One region of the Flexibacterium corallicola genome, then DNA from elsewhere that is predicted to be linked to it. Evidence: predicted binding sites of a transcription regulator. Region 1 holds the regulator's gene; the other holds the start of a gene.
What was found. Region 1 encodes LexA, which represses DNA repair genes until DNA is damaged. Its sites were predicted from a motif close to TGTTCNNNNTGTGTTCNG; they were not measured.
Positions count from the first base shown of each region.

Region 2: a site for LexA is predicted at 3,448-3,465, ahead of P6574_RS04015 (ATP-dependent helicase). Genes of this name have one in related genera too.

Region 1 covers NZ_JARRCW010000001.1:1,826,489-1,831,883, reverse strand. The annotation lists gene cysQ (3'(2'),5'-bisphosphate nucleotidase CysQ) at 27-836, opposite strand; gene galU (UTP--glucose-1-phosphate uridylyltransferase GalU) at 1,041-1,922, shown strand; gene lexA (transcriptional repressor LexA) at 2,470-3,189, shown strand; gene P6574_RS08305 (IS481 family transposase) at 3,253-4,242, shown strand; gene P6574_RS08300 (ComEC/Rec2 family competence protein) at 4,252-5,395, opposite strand, start outside.
Region 2 covers NZ_JARRCW010000001.1:867,417-872,811, reverse strand. The annotation lists gene P6574_RS04020 (50S ribosomal protein L11 methyltransferase) at 1-708, opposite strand, end outside; gene P6574_RS04015 (ATP-dependent helicase) at 950-3,385, opposite strand; gene P6574_RS04010 (DUF4142 domain-containing protein) at 3,668-4,204, shown strand; gene P6574_RS04005 (nitrate- and nitrite sensing domain-containing protein) at 4,257-5,395, opposite strand, start outside.

The DNA.
Region 1 (5,395 bases):
GTCGGTTCAAGGTCTTATGCCGACGATTACCAGCCTGAACTCAGGTCATATTTGGAAATAATTTTCTCATCACCCACAGCAATAAAGAAGGGGTTTGCAAAATCGCTATCATGGGCTTGTTCACGCTTGCCATAAGCAAGCTCCTCTCCGCCCTGATCAATTACTTTACCGCCCGCGGCAAGCAAAATCGCATGCCCTGCTGCTGTATCCCATTCCATGGTTCGTCCCAACCGAGGATAAAGGTCGGCATCACCTTTAGCTACCCGACAAAACTTAAGGGAAGAGCCGGCGGCAATCATTTCATCCACACCGCACCGTTCAACAAGAGCCTGAGTTTCTTTGGTCATATGGGACCTGCTGCCTAAACCAATAATCGCATCAACGCCGCGGCGAGACTTCATTGGAAGTGGATCAACAATATTTCCTGCCTCAACCCTAGCAAAGAAGGCACCGTGTTCTTCACTCCCCCAATAAAGCTCGCTCAAGGCTGGCGCAAAAATTACACCAGCTACAGGCCTGCCATTTTGAATGAGTGCTATATTGACGGTAAACTCCCCGTTGCGGTTAATGAATTCCTTAGTTCCATCGAGGGGGTCAACTAAAATGAATTCATCGGCATAGTCGGGAATAGAGCCAGACGCGACGGCCTCTTCAGCTACGACAGGAGTTTGGGGCAGCTGACTTGCCAAAATCGACAAAATCACATCCTCAGCCGCTTGATCTGCTTTTGTCACAGGAGAGCCATCAGTTTTTTCAGAAAACTCCACATTATCCTGATAGAATTTCATGATAACTTCGCCAGCCTTAAGGGAGGCACTCTTAAAGATTTCAATCATTATTTGCCTTGGTGTTCAATACTCGTTCAATGTAGTACCTTAATGAGATCGGAAGTGCATTACAAAACTTGAAAAAAAGTGGATCTTGGGATTAATAGTCAAATTGAATTGAAAAATAATTTTCTTCCAATATTAACAATGCATTACTCAGACAGTTAACACAATTTAGTCCACTCTGATCTATGTAAGTATAAACGAGGAACCATGGCACACAAACCCATACGAAAGGCCGTTTTGCCTGTAGCTGGATTGGGAACCAGATTTTTACCTGCGACAAAAGCCGTACCCAAAGAAATGCTCACAGTAGTGGACAAGCCAGTCATTCAATATGTTGTAGATGAAGCCCGCGCTGCTGGTATTGAGCATATTGTATTTGTAACTGGCCGTAACAAACATGTCATCGAAGATCACTTTGATATGGCCTACGAGCTTGAAGAGACGCTGCAAAACCGTGAGAAGCTAAAAGCTCTAAAGTTACTGGAAGAGCAGCGACCGATTGCAGGATCCACCAGCTTTACCCGCCAGCAGGAGCCTTTAGGTTTGGGGCATGCGGTGTGGTGCGCGCGCGAACTTATTGGAAATGAGCCCTTTGCGGTTCTCCTCCCAGACATGATTATGAAAAGTGAGGTAGGCTGCCTTACCCAAATGGTAAACGCCTACAATTCTCATGGTGGTAATGTAATTTCGGTTGAAGAAGTTCCGTGGGAGCAGACCCACCAATATGGCGTTGTCGAGCGCGGCTCACCTGAGAGTGAGACAAGTTTCCCCATCACCGGCATGGTAGAAAAACCAGCACCTGGAACGGCCCCTTCCAATTTATATATCAACGGCCGCTACATTTTGCAGCCGGAAATTTTTGATTTGCTGGAAACACAGGCAACAGGCGCTGGAGGCGAAATTCAGCTCACAGATGCCATGTTGACTTTAATGGGACAGCAAGCTTTTCATGGTATCGAGTTTAAAGGCACTACATATGATTGTGGCTCAAAAACCGGCTTTCTTTCTGCAAATATCGCATTTGGGCTAGAAAGAGACGAAATAGCACCGGTGTTAAAGCCGTTCCTTCAAGACCTTCTCAATAAATAAGAGAACGTCATCAATATCACCGCCTGCCAGACAAACCTACTCACATTGAACCGGGTAAGACTGGCGGGCAGAACACTACATTTTTCTTTCTTCGTAGTCTCCTCAGATAAACAAGCCATTCGCCTTCCCCCCGATCCGACCACCGCCACGGCCCACCCGACTCAGTAGGGTGGGCCGTGCTCCATAATTACTGAAGGCACTAAAAAAGCATAAGACAAGCGCGTTCCGTTTGATTGGGTTCAGTCAAACGACAAGAATTCAATCAAAATAAATAAGTTAGAGTGCACAGCGTGAATGCGAATGAACACGATGTACTCTAATCATCAACCGGATTTAATAATTCCACTGAGAGGCGCAAGGGGCGCTTCCTAACAGGAACCCCGCACAATTCACAAAATTTCATAGCTACCACTCTTGTAGCCTCGTGTTTGCGTAGTTTTAGGTTGCAGAACACAATAGGAACAGGTAATCTATGTTCGCCTTTTGTACTTTCCCCAATTGGGGAAACAAACATGAACATAACCTAAGTGAGTGGGGAGCTCCTGATATGCTAACGCAAAAACAACGTGAGCTGTTGTTATTTATCAACGAGCGCCTTACCAGCACCGGAATTCCTCCTTCCTTTGATGAAATGAAGGTTGCTTTAAACCTGCGCAGTAAGTCGGGCATTCATCGACTTATAACAGCACTGGAGGAGAGAGGCTTCATACGACGTCTCCCAAACAGGGCCCGTGCATTGGAGGTCTTAAAGCTACCTGACAATGCAGAGGCACCCCGAAACACGAAAGCAAATCACAGCGGCTTTTCTCCGGACGTTATCGAAGGGACCCGCACCAAGCCAAATCCTCACACCTCAAGTTACAATGTAAGTGAGGATAGGGTTCCGACCATAGAAGTTCCGGTCATGGGCCGCATTGCTGCGGGCGTCCCCATTGAGGCTATTCAACACCAAAGCCACGCTATCGCGATGCCTGCGGACATGCTTGGCCTCGGAGAGCACTATGCTTTGGAAGTGCGTGGTGATTCCATGATCGATGCTGGAATTTTGGATGGCGATACAGTTTTAATACAGCAGGGCGATAGTGCCGATACTGGCGATATTATTGTTGCACTGGTCGACAATGAAGAGGCTACTCTTAAAAAACTTCGAAAAAAAGGGGCTTCCATTGCCCTTGAAGCTGCCAACCCTGCTTATGAGACCCGTATTTTTGGACCTGACCGGGTTCATATCCAAGGAAAGCTGGTGGCCTTATTTCGACGTTATTAGATGTTTAGTCCCGCGAGCAGATGGAATCGGTTTAACATTGACTTCATCATTTCGGGAGGACTTATGGGACAGGTATTACACGGCAGCGCCACGACTACTCACGCGGTTCGATCAGCCATACAAAAATCGGATGCAACCATCAAAGAGTTGAGCCGGCGTTATAACATCAATCCCAAAACGGTGATGAAGTGGAAACATCGCAATAGCGTGGAAGATCAACCTATGGGGCGGAAGAATCCCCGCTCCACAGTCCTGAGCGTGGCGGAAGAAGCGGCGTGTGTCGCTTTTCGCAAGCACTCTTTATTGCCACTCGATGACTGCCTTTACGCCCTGCAGGAAACGATCCCGCGTCTGACCCGCTCGTCCCTGCATCGCTTATTCCAGCGCCATGGGATTTCGCGCCTGCCACCACCGGATATGAAAGCGAACAAGAAACGCTTCAAAGCCTATCCAATTGGTTACTTTCATCTTGATATTGCTGAGGTTCGTACGCAAGAAGGCAAGCTCTATTTGTTCGTTGCCATTGACCGAACCTCAAAGTTCGCCTTTGTCAAACTCTTTGAAAAAGCCACCAGAAGGATTGCCAGTACCTTTCTGCGGGCCCTTATTGAAGCGGTTCCCTACAAGATCCATACCGTGCTGACCGATAACGGCACCCAGTTCACTGACCCCAAAGGGTACAGCTGGAACGCCAGTGAGGTTCAACATTTGCTCACAACAGGCCAGTTGTTTCGTGCTCATGCATTTGTTCTGGCTTGTGCCCAAAATGACATTGACCACCGGCTTACCAAACCAGCCCATCCGTGGACAAATGGCCAGGTCGAGCGCATGAACAGAACCCTTAAAGAAGCAACCGTTCGGCGCTACTATTACCGCACACACAACGAACTAAGAGCCCATCTGGACACATTTATTCAGGCCTATAACTTCGCCAAGCGCCTCAAGGCTCTTCGGGGCCTAACACCCTTCGACTATATTACCAGACAATGGACACAAGAGCCGGACAGATTTATAAAACAACCACACCATCTCCTCCCGGGACTTAACATCTAAGTCAAAGACTTATTCGGAAACAACCGGATACCAAGGCCTGCGAGTTTCTCCGTAGGCCTTTTTTATTTTTGCTATATTTACCTGCCCTTCCTCATTTGTAAGCCACAACGCAACAGCCCCACTTCTTTTTAAGGCTGGGGCGTCTGCAACGTACAAAGCCCCGCAGTTTTTGGGAGCCTGAAACGTGGTCACTAAAATATGGGCCAGACGACAATCCTGCTCTAACGCACTTGCCGCTTTAGAGTGGGCCAATATCATTTTTCGAGAGTCTGTCACCTCCCATGACCTCTCAGCTTTTTCCCCCTCAAGACTCTTTAGATAATAAAGACAGCCCTGCTCATCACAGTTTACGTCTTTGGCATCAAGTTTATGATGAGGAAACTCCTCCTGCGAAATACCATAGAACCTCAACAAAGTCTGAGAGGTAAAACTCTTACGCTTGGAGGAGATTTTCAACCCTCCACCATCCCCAAAAAAGGCGAAGTCCTTGCCATTACCGGCAATAATGAGTGAGGGCGGTGTAAATTGAAGTTGAGCATAAAGCGCGAGACAGGCCGGAATAACGCACACCAGTTTGAACTTGCCCGGCACGCAGCAGACCAGAACAATTCCCAGTAATATCAACAGCAGCGCAGTTTGGCTTTGATGCCCCAGTAAACCACTGGCACCGGAAATTGAGGAAACCCAATAGGCAAAAAAAAGGATAAGCTCCAGCCCTTTCCCCATCACATAGAGGGCAAACGGGTCCAGCCCTACTGTGCTGAATAAAAAAACGGCGACACCGGCAGGCATAACAACCAGTGTAAAGACAGGCATGGCCAGCAGGTTTCCCAAAAGTCCAAGGGGGGACATTTCACCAAAGTACATAAGGGATACCGGCGCGGTGGCGATACCAGCAATAACTGATGTTGCCGCGATTCCTGAAAGCCAGAATAACGGTACCAACAACAATCCACGTGCTGGCGTCCGGCTACCAGCAGGCAATCCCCCCCCTTTTCTTCTTAGTTTCATTTGATAGGCAGAAAGCAAAGCCAAAACTGCAATGTATGACATTTGAAACCCTGGGGAGAGCACGGATTCGGGTTCCAGCAAGAGCACGATAAAACCTGATAGGGCAAGAGAACGTAGTGTCAGGCCTTTTCTCCCAACTATT
Region 2 (5,395 bases), 960 kb from region 1:
TTTTGCCAGAATATTGGCAACCGCCAGATCAAAAGGGCCATTTTCCGCAAAGCGGCGGTCAGAAACACCGGCAGCCGTGAATGCTTTTACAAGGGGACCAACGCCGTTTTTGCGGGCGTTATCAAAAGCTGCTTCCGTCGCGATCGGGTCAATGTCCGTTGCCAGCACTTCACGCTTGCTCAACATGGCCAGTGCAATGGCCAGAACTCCGGTCCCTGTACCCACATCCACCATGCGCTGGTATTCATTGCGCTTCAAAAGCCGGTCCAGCTCCATCAGGCAGCCTGCGGTAGTTCCATGGTGGCCGGTTCCAAAAGCCTGCGCTGCTTCAATTTCAATGGCCATATCGTGGGCTTGAACAGCATCACGGTCATGGGCCCCGTGAACCAGAAATCGACCAGCACGAACAGGTTTGAGCCCCTCAAGGGATTTGGCAACCCAGTTGATTTCCGGCAGGGCTTCCACTTCACTCTCTTGCGGGAGCTTTCCACCTTCCAAATGCGCACCAAGCCGTTCTTCCACAATCTGGCGTGCTTCATCTTCGGTGGATTCCAGAACAAGAACTTCAGCGGTCCAGATAGTCCCGTCTTTGGAACTTTCAAAAACGGCCACAGGAAATCCGTCATCCCCAAAGATCATCTCCATTTTATCGGAGAGTTCTTTTGCCTCTAATTCTGGTGCCGGAATTCTTACGCGAACTGTGGCCATTTTTTACTCCAAGATTGCTTGTTTGCCTTGGCATATAGCCTTGCGGGCCTGCGAACACCAGTAAAAAGAGGGGGCCAAAAATAAAGCCCCAGACTGCATAGAGTCTGAGGCTTTGGTCTTCTCAAAGTAGTGAACCGTTTTATTGAAACAGCCCACTGCTCTAACCTATTGTTTGGGCGCGTATCTTTAACCGAAAACCACCTTCCACTTCTCAGTGCTACGCTTTAGGCTCAAAGAAAAATCAGGCGGGATCTACAAACCCGTCCAGAACCTTCTTGAGACCCGCCTTTTCGAAGTCAACTGTGAGCTTATTACCCTCAATTGTCTCGATACGGCCATACCCGAATTTGAGGTGAAAAATACGCTCTCCCAGAGAAAAGGCAGAGGCCTCGGGGCTGATCGATTTGGCAACAACTTCCCCTTCAATGGTTTTTGGCCCAGCTCGCTGCGCGCGCCTGCTCTGGTTGCCGCCGTGATACTTGCCAGTCCCACGGCCACTTGCCTGCGCTTGTTGGGCCCGTTTCCACCCCGGGGTGGAATAGCTGTTGTTGAAGTGGTCTTGCCCGTCGAAGCGGCTGGCACCATAGCCTCCACCTGATCCCCGTTCGCCATAGCCCCCATAGGTGGAGTTCTGCTCCACAATTTCCACACTATCGGCGGGAAGTTCATCCAAAAACCGTGAGGGAATAGAGGATTGCCATGAGCCGTGAATACGCCGGTTGGAGGTGAACCAGATTTTCACCCGCTTGCGCCCGCGCGTTACGCCCACATAGGCAAGGCGGCGTTCCTCTTCCAAGCCCGCTTGCCCTGTCTCATCAAGTGCGCGCTGGTTAGGAAATACGCCCTCTTCCCAACCGGGAAGAAATACCGTGTCAAACTCCAGCCCCTTGGCGCTGTGCAAGGTCATAATGGAGACTTTGTCTTCCTGCGCATCATTATCCGTGTCCATCACCAAGGAGATATGCTCAAGAAAGCCCGCCATACTCTCAAACTCTTCCATGGAACGGACAAGCTCTTTCAGGTTATCCAACCGCCCAGGCGCTTCGGCAGAGCGGTCCTGACGCCACATCTGGGTATACCCACTCTCATCCAGAATGATCTCCGCAAGTTCCGTGTGGCTCATTGTGTCCAGCTGTAAACGCCAACTGTCAAAAAGATCCAGAACACCTTTCAAAGCGTTGCGTGCCTTGGGCCGCATTTCTTCTGTTTGTGTCAGCTCTGCAGCTGCCTGCATCAAGGGTATCTGGCTTTCACGGGCATATTCATGCACCAGTTTCAGCGTTGCCTCCCCCAAACCACGCTTTGGCTTGTTCACAATCCGCTCAAAGGCCAGATCATCGGTGGGGTGCATCATACAGCGGAAATAGGCCAGTGCATCACGAATTTCCATACGTTCATAAAACTTCGGACCACCGATAACCCGATAAGGCAGGCCTAGCGTCACAAACCGGTCTTCAAACTCACGCATCTGATAGGAGGCACGCACCAAAATAGCCATCTGGTTCAGATCATGCCCCTTAAGCTGAAGACTTTCGATCTCATCCCCAATGGCACGGGCCTCCTCTTGGGAATCCCAGGCAGAAGCAACACTCACCTTCTCTTCATCATCCCCCGTTTGATCGGTGAAGAGCGTTTTACCCAAGCGCCCCTGATTGTGGGAAATAAGATGGGACGCCGCCGAAAGAATATGGCTTGTGGAGCGGTAGTTGCGCTCAAGACGAATGACAACAGCACCGGCAAAATCCTGCTCGAAGCGCAGGATATTATCTACTTCCGCCCCGCGCCAGCCATAGATGGACTGGTCATCATCCCCCACACAGCACACATTGGAGTTCCCTTGAGCCAGCAAGCGAAGCCAGAGATATTGGGCGATGTTGGTATCTTGATACTCATCCACCAGCATATAACGGAAGCGGTGCTGATAGCTTTTCAAGACATCGCTGTGCTTTTGGAAGATGGTGATACAATGCAGTAGCAAATCACCGAAATCACAAGCGTTCAGGATGGACAGGCGTTCTTGATAAAGTTCATAGAGGCGCCGCCCCAGTCCATTGGCAAAGCCCTGCGCTTCTCCGGCCGACACTTTATCAGGCGTCAAGCCCCGGTTCTTCCAGCTATCAAGCAGACCTGCAAAGGTTTTGGCGGTCCAGCGTTTCTCATCCAGCCCTTCTGCCTTGATAATCTGCTTAATCAACCGCAGCTGGTCATCTGTATCCAGAATGGAAAACGAGGATTGCAGGCCAACGAGCTCTGCATTACGGCGCAGGATTTTCACACAAATAGCGTGGAATGTACCCAGCCAAGCCATACCTTCCACATTGCCGCCCACAAACGAACCGACCCGCTCTTTCATCTCGCGGGCGGCCTTATTGGTGAAGGTCACAGCCAGAATTTGACCCGGTGAGGCTTTCCCCATTGCTAGAATATGGGCAATACGCGTTGTAAGCACACGGGTTTTACCCGTTCCTGCTCCTGCCAGCACAAGAACAGGCCCGTCTATGGTTTCCACCGCCCGGCGCTGCTCGCTGTTCAAACCCTCCAGATAAGCAGGAGCGTTTGGCCGTCTTGCCGCCATGGCCCGCGCCGCTATTCCCCCTTCACGAGGCTGAGGGGTGGAGCTGTCAAACTGGGGGTCATGCGCTGCGCCTGTTTCAGGCAAGCGGGAAGAATTCGCCATAGGGCCTATCGCTTCTTTGGTCCACGCTGGCGGGAGGGGCCAGCTCGATTCATTATTTCTAAAGGAACAATATAGCAACAAAACGATGGAAGCGAGAGCCCCCCATAGCTCCTTCACACCCTATTATCCAAGACTACCTGTTTTTCTCTCTAAACTTTCCCATTCAGTTTCAGTGGAACTTAAGCATCTCCATATCCTGTCCTTGCCTCCAATAGCTCTCTTGTACAGGCTAAGTCAAAGAGCACCGCAGAACAAATACGTAGCTATAAAAGGTAGGTTCCAATGCTGCTTAATACGCCCTCTTTAACAAGTGAACTCAACAGAAGAGGTACACTTCTTGGATTATCATCACTCACCCTTGGCTCTCTACTTGCCGTAGCGGCAAAGGCGGATAGTACTGCCAACACAGCGCCAGATGCCTATATACCCAACACTTTAAAAATCGGTATGTTCTCTTTGGAAATAAGCCATATGGCAAAAACCAAGGCCGCCTCTGACAGAGTCCGCCAGTTTGCAGTGCTCGAAGAAGACGAGCAGGCAGCAGTTGGCAGCATCTTATTACCCATAATCAAACACGCACCAAAGCGGCCGGAAAATCTTGAGAAAACTTTTCAAGAACTTGAAAAAATGCAGTCCGGCCCCGCCTTTGACCAGCTCTACATAGAGACAGAAATTGCAGGACACCAAGCCCTACTGCCAATTCAGCGGCCTGAAGCAAAGCAGCCCTCTTCAACCCCTCAAGCAGCCTCAGCCAGAATATTGGTTGCCTTTATTCATAGCCATTTGTACATGCTGGCGCAGATTAAGAAGTCCCTGTAACCAAGCGCGGGTTTGGCAAGATCGGTGTACACGCGCAATGCGCCAAAGCCGATCATTTATCCAAGCCCTTTTTGCGCAGCTCCCGCCCCCACAAGCGCATGCGAATGGCTTCTGCCACCCGTGATAATTCTCCAATTTCATCACGCCGTTCCTGTTGCGGCACTTCAAAATAGGTCTTGCCCTTCGCCAGTTCACTCATGGACTTGAGAAGCCTGGCCATTGCCCCCGTAATGCCGGTCAGGCTGATGATGGAAAAGACAAGTACTGCAAAAATCAAGGTTATCGCAATCACGGTAACAGCCAGCAGCTGCTTTTGAAGTGTTGCCAACTGAGTGGCGGAGACCGCCTTGGCTCTTTCTGCGATTTCCTCGGAAAGGTGGTAAAGTTCATCCAGTCTTTCTGTTGCACTCTCGAACCATAAACTAGCCGTTATCCCTTTTGAGTTTTGGGTCTCTGGCAATTGGGAGAGGATAAGCCGATACACGTTAAAGTCCTGAAATTCTGGACTTTTTGTTACTCTCATCAAAATTTCCATCTGCGTTGGGGTGGCTGCCGCCTCAAATGCGCGCATGAAAACTTTTTCGGCACCCAGAGCTTCCAGCATAGGCATGAAAGCACGTTCCAATGGCCTTTCCGTATTCAGGCGATTGAGCAGATCAACCCCATATCCGCGCTCCAAGCCGCCAGCCTCGCGAAGCCCCACCAATTGTAAAAGTGGCAATAACTCCTGAGATATCTGGATAGAAGGGCTCGCCTCAGTTGCCATTGCCATAATCCGCATGAATACAACGACAATACGATTATAAAGGCCAACTGCCGTATTGGCAGAGACTTTTTTGTTTTGGACCAGCTCCCGCACTTTGGAAAGTTGCCCCGCCACTGCAAAAATAGGCTGAAGCCCTTTAAACTCTTCCGGATTATTTTTTTGCAGCAGCTGGACCAACGCCTCGAACTGCACCAGCTGGTCATCAATCTGCACCCGCAGACCTATCAGATTGCGGGCTTCCTCCCGTCCGTAGCGCGAGGAAATAAGCGCGCTAGTGAGGCTGCGCTCCAGCTGGATTTGATGGATCAAGTCATCCGCACTGTCGGAAAGCTCAATAACCGGACGCAAACGCTCATGCCGGTCCACTTGAGCGTAAACCGTATAAACAAGCCAACACGCAAAAACCAAAGCACATAAAAGGGGAA